DNA from 2 places in the Pseudoalteromonas sp. JB197 genome. Region 1 is predicted to be linked to the other one. Evidence: predicted binding sites of a transcription regulator. Region 1 holds the regulator's gene; the other holds the start of a gene.
The links. The regulator LexA, encoded in region 1, represses DNA repair genes until DNA is damaged. The targets are predictions, from matches to a motif close to TACTGTATNNNNATACAGTA.
Positions count from the first base shown of each region.

Region 2: CIK86_RS09035 (YebG family protein) is a predicted target of LexA. The motif match lies at 1,446-1,465, and genes of this name have one in related genera.

Region 1 covers NZ_NRGZ01000001.1:3,086,933-3,090,797, forward strand. The annotation lists gene CIK86_RS14405 (DnaJ C-terminal domain-containing protein) at 1-419, shown strand, start outside; gene CIK86_RS14410 (chaperone modulator CbpM) at 419-739, shown strand; gene CIK86_RS14415 (hypothetical protein) at 992-1,372, shown strand; gene CIK86_RS14420 (hotdog fold thioesterase) at 1,375-1,818, opposite strand; gene CIK86_RS14425 (hypothetical protein) at 1,917-2,183, opposite strand; gene lexA (transcriptional repressor LexA) at 2,463-3,080, shown strand; gene coxB (cytochrome c oxidase subunit II) at 3,553-3,865, shown strand, end outside.
Region 2 covers NZ_NRGZ01000001.1:1,907,528-1,911,392, forward strand. The annotation lists gene dsbB (disulfide bond formation protein DsbB) at 65-583, shown strand; gene CIK86_RS09025 (DUF6170 family protein) at 583-885, shown strand; gene CIK86_RS09030 (helix-hairpin-helix domain-containing protein) at 901-1,200, opposite strand; gene CIK86_RS09035 (YebG family protein) at 1,516-1,833, shown strand; gene putP (sodium/proline symporter PutP) at 1,894-3,405, opposite strand; gene CIK86_RS09045 (HDOD domain-containing protein) at 3,717-3,865, shown strand, end outside.

The DNA of each region.
Region 1 (3,865 bases):
GCTCGGTTAATGGTGAACGCATTCGCTTAAAAGGCCAAGGTGGATTAGGTTCGGCAAATGGCCCTAATGGCGATTTGTATTTGCAAATTCGCTTAGTGCCTCATCCATTATTTGACGTTGAGGGGCATAACCTAAACATAGTGGTACCTCTTGCACCATGGGAAGCTGCTTTGGGCACTAAAATAAATTTACCTACATTAGCCGGAAAAATCCAACTAACTATTCCAGCTAATAGTCAATCGGGTCAACGTTTACGCATTAAAGGTAAAGGGTTAATTAGTAAAAAAGCCAAAGGTGACTTATTTGCTGTGATTAAAATTGTTAATCCAGCATTGAGTGATGATGTTAGCAAAAAGCTTTGGCAAGAGCTGGCCGAAAAAGCCCATTTTGACCCCCGTAGCAATTGGAGCAAGTCATAATGAAAATTATCGAGGCACCACAAGGCAATTTACTCACTAGCCAAGAATTGTGTGTGAGTAGTGATATTAGCGAAGCCATATTATATGAATTGGTTGAGCACAGCATTGCTATTCCTATTGAGGGCGAGCGCGTTACAGAATGGCAATTTACGATATCAACAGTGATCTTAGTTAAAAAGGCTGCGCGTATTCAGCATGACTTATCGTTAGATTGGTCTGCTATTGCTTTGGTTTTACAATTATTGGATGAACGGGATGAGTTGATTGCTGAAAACCAAATGTTAAAGCAGCACTTAAGTCGATTTAAACATTTAGAATAAAAAATAGTGGTTAAATTTTAAATGCGAGTAGCTAGCTATTTTTATTGATCTAGCTCAGCACTTTTATAATAGTGAGCTTTTGGTGCTTAAATATTTTTTATTCGTGAAATAAGAGTAAGTAAAGCGTCAATAAATGCGTAAAAATAGCCGACTATTCAGATAAAAAAGGTGAATATTGCAGAGTTGATTTGGTATAAGCGTAAAACTGCGTTAAAGTTTACAGCGAACTAATTAGAGGATAAACAGTAGACAATGTCGGAAATTCAATTTTTAAATGTAGACCTAGAGCTTGAGTCAAAGCAAGATATTAGCGTGCTTGTAGCTGACCTAAAAAAAATCGCCACTATTTTACATTATGATAAAGACGAATACCGTCAGTTAGCGCGTATAGAAGTAACAGGCGAAATATCTTCACCGGATAAAGCAATTAACCACTTATGTGAGTTAGTAGAGTCATGCTCGCGGGCTGCACTTAAGCAATGGTTGAGTTGTTCGCGCCGTACCTTTGATATTGGTTTTGAATCGGGCACTTCGCCAAAGTGTTTTAACCAAGCGCTGCACGCCGATACATTATTACGTATATCGGCAATTGGTGCAGGCATGGAAATTACTATTTACCCGCTAGAAAAATAGCCTTAGCCTTTGCGCTCTACAACAGCTGCGGTCATTTTTGATACGCAGCAAAGCTCGCCGCGACTATTCGTTATTTTTATTTCCCATACTGAGCTACGCTTGCCAATATGAAACGCTTTTGCGGTGGCGGTTAAGGTGCCATTACGCGAGGCTTTTAAATGGCTGGCACTGATCTCTTGCCCTACACAATAAAATTTAGTGAAGTCGACCACAAAATTAGCCGCGTAGCTGGCAACACTTTCGGCTAAAACCACGTTTGCTCCGCCATGCACCATGCCTATAGGGTTATGGTGCGCAGGAATTGCTGGCATAGTGGCAACTAAGTAATCATCACCAATTTCAGTTATTTCAATCCCCATGGTTTTCATCAGTGTACCTTGGCCATTTATGCCTTGGTCTAACTGCTTACAAAACGCTAAAGTAATAGGTTGATGCCAAATACTCATTGTTACTCCTTTAAAGGTTGAAAACGATAACCGATAATACGATTTTTCATGGCGATATGATAGCCAAATTAGTGCAGCTACTGCATGGTAATACAGTGCTACTTTTTGCTTTCTACATAGTGCTTAATTTCATCGAGGTCTTTTTTTAGCATTTTACGCATCGAACTTTTAAGAAAAAACCCTATCACTGCAGAGAGCATTTTTACCCAAATAGACTCAGAGCTATCAGAAAAAGTCATGGTTAAACAGGTGCTAGGTTCGGCGGCGGTAAGTGACAGCATATTGGCACTGTTTTCGATGTCAGTTATTGCCGCCCATACTTTACGTTTAGGACCGTTAATTATTACCGCTACAGTGATATTCATAACACTCTCCGTTAATTCACATTGATGAAGTTAAGGCCCATTACAAAAACGATAGCTAACTAATTTTTAATAACAGCAACAACTTAGTAGTTATGTAATTAATGTAACGTAAAACTAACACTATCGTGATCTGCGTAATTTTATCTGTAATTTACTTGGTAATTTTAAGCTTAGACCAATGCCACCTTTGGCAGCAAAGGCGAGGAGTAATTTAAATTTGCGATTTTCAGATAACTGTATATACTCACAGTTAAATGTACTGTATGGAAAACCAGTTGTATGCGACCATTAACTAACCGCCAAGCGCAAATACTCGAACTTATTAAAGTGTTTATTAAAGACACTGGTATGCCTCCTACACGCGCAGAAATTGCACAAACATTAGGCTTTAAAAGTGCTAATGCAGCAGAAGAGCATTTAAAAGCGCTGGCTAAAAAAGGCGCTATTAAAATGAAACCAGGCGCTAGCCGTGGTATTCAACTTATTGAAGAAGATGAACCAGAACAACTTGGTTTACCGTTAATAGGCCGTGTAGCTGCCGGCGAACCTATTTTGGCGCAACAACATGTTGAGAGCCATTGTAAAATTGACCCGTTAATGTTTAAACCCGCTGCCGATTTTTTATTGCGTGTAAATGGTATGAGTATGCGAGATATTGGTATTATGGATGGTGATTTACTGGCTGTTCATCGCACTCAAGTTGCCGAAAATGGCCAAGTTATTGTTGCCCGCGTTGATGACGATGTAACGGTAAAACGCTTAGAAAAAGCAGGCAAAAAAGTATTATTGCATGCTGAAAATAAAGAATTTTCGTCGATAGAAGTGGATCTTGAAAAGGAATCTTTTAATATTGAAGGCTTAGCTGTTGGGGTTATTCGTAATGCTGACTGGATGTGACAATTAAGCTGTTATAGCTATGTAAAATATCGGCATAATTTAATAGCTCAGATAATTAATGCGCACTTTTTAGTGCGCTTTTTTTTGCTTTTTTTTGTGAAAATTCCGCTGCAATGAAAAAATTATATTAAGTTTATGTTTTTTATCATTTAAGTATTTAATACTCGTTATCGCTGTCTTTTTATTTGTAACCCTTGCTGTTGCTCACTTCCTGCTTAGAACAAAATTAAATAAATCCCATATTTACGCTAATCCCCTAATATTATTTGATTGTTTTTCAAACTAAAACTTGCTAGTTGTTCAATTATTAACTAATTGTTAATAGGCTGGACTAACAATAACTCACAGCTTTAGTTTTGAGAAAATATATTTATATATCCGGCAGCAATACAAAAATAAAAAATAACAAATTGGCATTTAAAGCTTATGTCTTTTTGTTTTGCACTCGCAACAGTATTAAAGGAGCTGTCACATGGGTAAATTGAGCTCTACCTTGTGGCTTATATTGTTTGTTTTTCCGCAGTTAGCATTGGCAAATAGCCAATATAATATGCGCAAAGGCGTAACCGATATAAGTAATAATGTTTATCAACTACACATGACCATATTTTTAATATGCTGTGTAATAGGCGTGATTGTATTTGCCGTTATGTTTTGGGCACTTATTCATCATCGTAAATCTAAAGGAGCAGTTGCTGCTCAATTTCACGAAAGTACCAAAGTAGAAATACTCTGGACAGCAATTCCATTTGTTATTTTAATAGCAATGGCAGTCCCCGCAACTA
Region 2 (3,865 bases), 1.2 Mb from region 1:
TTTTGCTTGCCCCTAACTTTATCCTACGTCATAATCTAACGTCTTATTTAAATACGGATTTATTATGAACTGGCTTGCACAATTACCCACCCAACGTACTCCTTGGCTTTTGTTTAGTGGTATTGTTTTTCTGCTTGAAATAACAGCACTGTTTTTTCAATATAAAATGGGATTGGCGCCATGTATCATGTGCATATATCAGCGTACTGCCGTATTAGGTTTACTTATTGCAGGTATTATTGGTACAAGTAATCCTGAGCATAAAGGGGTTCGCCTGCTCGCCTATAGCGTATGGGCTGTTTCTAGTGTTTGGGGATTAATAATTGCCCGCGAGCATATCGAAATGCAAACAACCACTGATCCTTTTGCATTTAGTTGTGAGTTTGAACCTAACTTTCCTGCTTTTATGCCACTACATGAGTGGATCCCAAGCTTTTTTGCAGCCACTGGTGATTGCGGGAATATTGACTGGCAATTTGCGGGATTAAGCATGCCAGCGTGGATGGAAATAATATTTGCGCTGTTTGCAGCCACTTTATTTTTACTGGTAATGAGTCGCTTAATGACTAAAAGGTCGCTGTAATGTTTGTGTTCTTTTCAAGCCAAATTGATGCACTAAAGCATTTAAAAATACGTGACAGACAAGTTGTTATAGCTATTTCTTTAAGTATGCTTTCACCTGTTAATAAAGTACTACTACGTATTATAAAATTATTATTACTCAGCCCACTGTTTTTAATATTTGCCGTATTTGAAGGCTGGTTACTCATCCCCTTTTTACTACTCGGTGGGTTGTGTTACCCACTATTAACGACTCCAATTGAAATTAACTTTGCTAAAAAGCATTTAAGTGAAGCATTAACCCAATATACTAAGGGCGCTTAACGCGCCCATTTTAACTTAAAACGAAACCTTACCTTCGAGCTTTGCAGCTAATTTTTTGCCTATACCTTTTACCATTTTCAAATCCTCTAACGATGTAAAGTTACCCTTTGCTTCGCGATAATCTATAATAGCTTGTGCTTTTTTCTTACCAATACCAGGGAGCTTAGATAGCTGGCTAACATCAGCAGTATTAATATTTAAAGCCGCCTGTTTTACTTGCTGAGTTATTGCTGAGGTATCAACATTTGCGTAGGTAAGGGTTACTGGCAACATACAAAAAGCTGCAGCTAAAATACTATATTTTAGTTTTTTCATCTTTCTTCCTTTTTTGTTCATACATGAACATTTACTTTGTTGTTTATATGTTTAAGTCATAATGCAAAAGGCTTTTTACACCTGCACTTTATTAAATACTTAAACCTAACATTCACTCCCTGTGAGATCCTTAACTGCAACGGCACACAAAAGTGATTAAGTTAAATAAAGTAAAGTTAATCATTGTTGTCAACTATTATCACTTAATATTAATTAGGGGGCTTGCAAATTTAGGCACAAACTTGTACTGTACATAAAAACAGTAATCTAATGGTTTATATATACTATATGCCACGCAAGTAAGCAGGAGAAATCATGGCTGTTGTTGTTAAATATGTTGTAGAACGAAACGGAGTCGAGCGCATGACGTTTACTACCAAAAAAGAAGCTGATGCCTATGATAAAATGCTCGATATTGCAGAGTCGCTTGAAATTTTGCTAGAAAAAGTTGATGTACCATTAAGTGAGCAACAAGTAGAGTCACTCGCTTTAGAAATGGCAAAAAGTAAAGATGACTTCATGACAATATTAAAAGGTGGCAAAGAGCCTATAGCCCCTAAAGCTGCTGTAACAGGCAAAAAAGCAGATAATGTTGCCCCCATAGAAGAAGGTAGCGACAAAAAAGCGAGTTAATAAATTTTGCATAAAAAAAGGGAGTAACCTAAGTTACTCCCTTTTTTTGTTTATAACTTTTTATAGTTCTTGTTCTACTTCATCAAATAAGGTTGTAATTTCTTTAGCTGGCTCATTGGTCATTAAGCTAACTAATACAATCGCAATACTTGATAAAATAATGCCTGGGACTATTTCATAAATAACGCTACTTAAACTCCCACCATTAATGGTAATTGGTGCGTATATCCATATAAGTACTGTTGAAGCCCCCACTAACATGCCTGCTAAGGCGCCAGCAAAGTTCATTCTTCTCCAGTAAAGGCTAAACAATACGAGTGGTCCAAATGCAGCGCCAAAGCCTGCCCACGCATTACTCACTAAATCTAAAATAGAACTATCTCTATCGTAAGCTAAGTAAATAGCAAACATAGCAACTAATGCCACACTAATACGCCCAACAAAAACCAGCTCTTTTTGAGAGGCTTCGCGATGCAGGTATATTTTATAAAAGTCTTCAGTTAACGAGCTTGAACACACTAGCAATTGTGAAGAGATAGTACTCATTACAGCCGCTAAAATAGCTGCTAATAAAAAGCCAGCAATCAATGGATGAAAAACCAATTCAGATAGCACTAAAAATATTGTTTCTTTATCATTTATCGGCATTTCATTTTCTAGTATGAAGGCTGCCCCAAATAAACCAGTTAGTACTGCGCCTATTGCAGATAATGTCATCCAAGACATACCAATGCGTCGCATTGCTGGAATATCTTTAACTGAACGTACCGACATAAAGCGTACTATAATATGAGGCTGACCAAAGTAACCAAAGCCCCAAGCTAACGCAGAAATAATTGCGATGGTAGAGCCACCAGCAAACCAATCTAGCATATTTAGAGAATGAACTTCACTGGCCTTTGGCGAGATAAGTAACAGGTCATAGCTTGCATTAGCGAGCGTTTCCATTACTGGGTGATCAAGCATAGTAAACGTTACTATTGGTACGACTAATAGCGCTATAAGCATAATGCAACCTTGTACAAAGTCGGTCAAACTTACCGCTAAAAAACCACCAAAAAGCGTATAAAGTACTACAACGCCAGTAGTAACATAAAGGCCAACTTCATAGCTCATTCCAAATGAATTTTCAAATAACTTACCACCAGCAACCACGCCAGATGAGGTATAAAGTGTGAAGAAAACAATAATAACAATAGCTGAAATAACACGTAATATATTCTTATTGTCCGCAAAGCGATTTGCAAAATAATCCGGGATCGTAATTGAATCATTCGCTTTTTCAGTGTAAACACGAAGCCTAGGTGCAACTAAGAAGTAATTTGCCCAAGCACCAAGTACTAAACCAATCGCAATCCAAACCTTACTCAAACCAAAAAGATACATAGCGCCGGGAAGGCCCATAAGTAACCAACCGCTCATATCAGATGCACCTGCAGATAGCGCAGCAACACTTGGTGATAAATTACGGCCCCCTAACATGTAACCTGAAACATCGCTGGTTGATTGCTTAAATGCATACAATCCTATACCTAGCATTACAACAAAGTATAATGCTAGTGAAATAATCATTCCTGTTTCCAAACTCGCCTCCACTAATAAATTGCAACAGGCTTTTGATCCAAATAATGACTCTTAAAATATTATAGTTAAGACAGTATTGGGATAAAAGCTATTCTATATAACTATACCATGGGTAACACTCATAATTCCAACTACTCATTTTTTGTGAATTAAAAACAACCTCCTTGCTTACTTTCAACCTAAAAAGGCTTACTATTCACCAATAAAGATTAGAGTAATAAATTAAAGCCATGTAAATTCATTACTCTTTGTTATTCATTAACATAATATTTGTTGATTTAATCCAAATGGAATTACTTATGTATTTTTATGCTGCACGCCAACCTATTTTAAACCGCGAGAAAAAACTTATTGGTTATGAGTTATTATTTCGTGATGGCATAAATAACGTATTCCCTGACATAGACGGCGATGTAGCAACAACACGTCTAATCGAAGGTAGCCAATT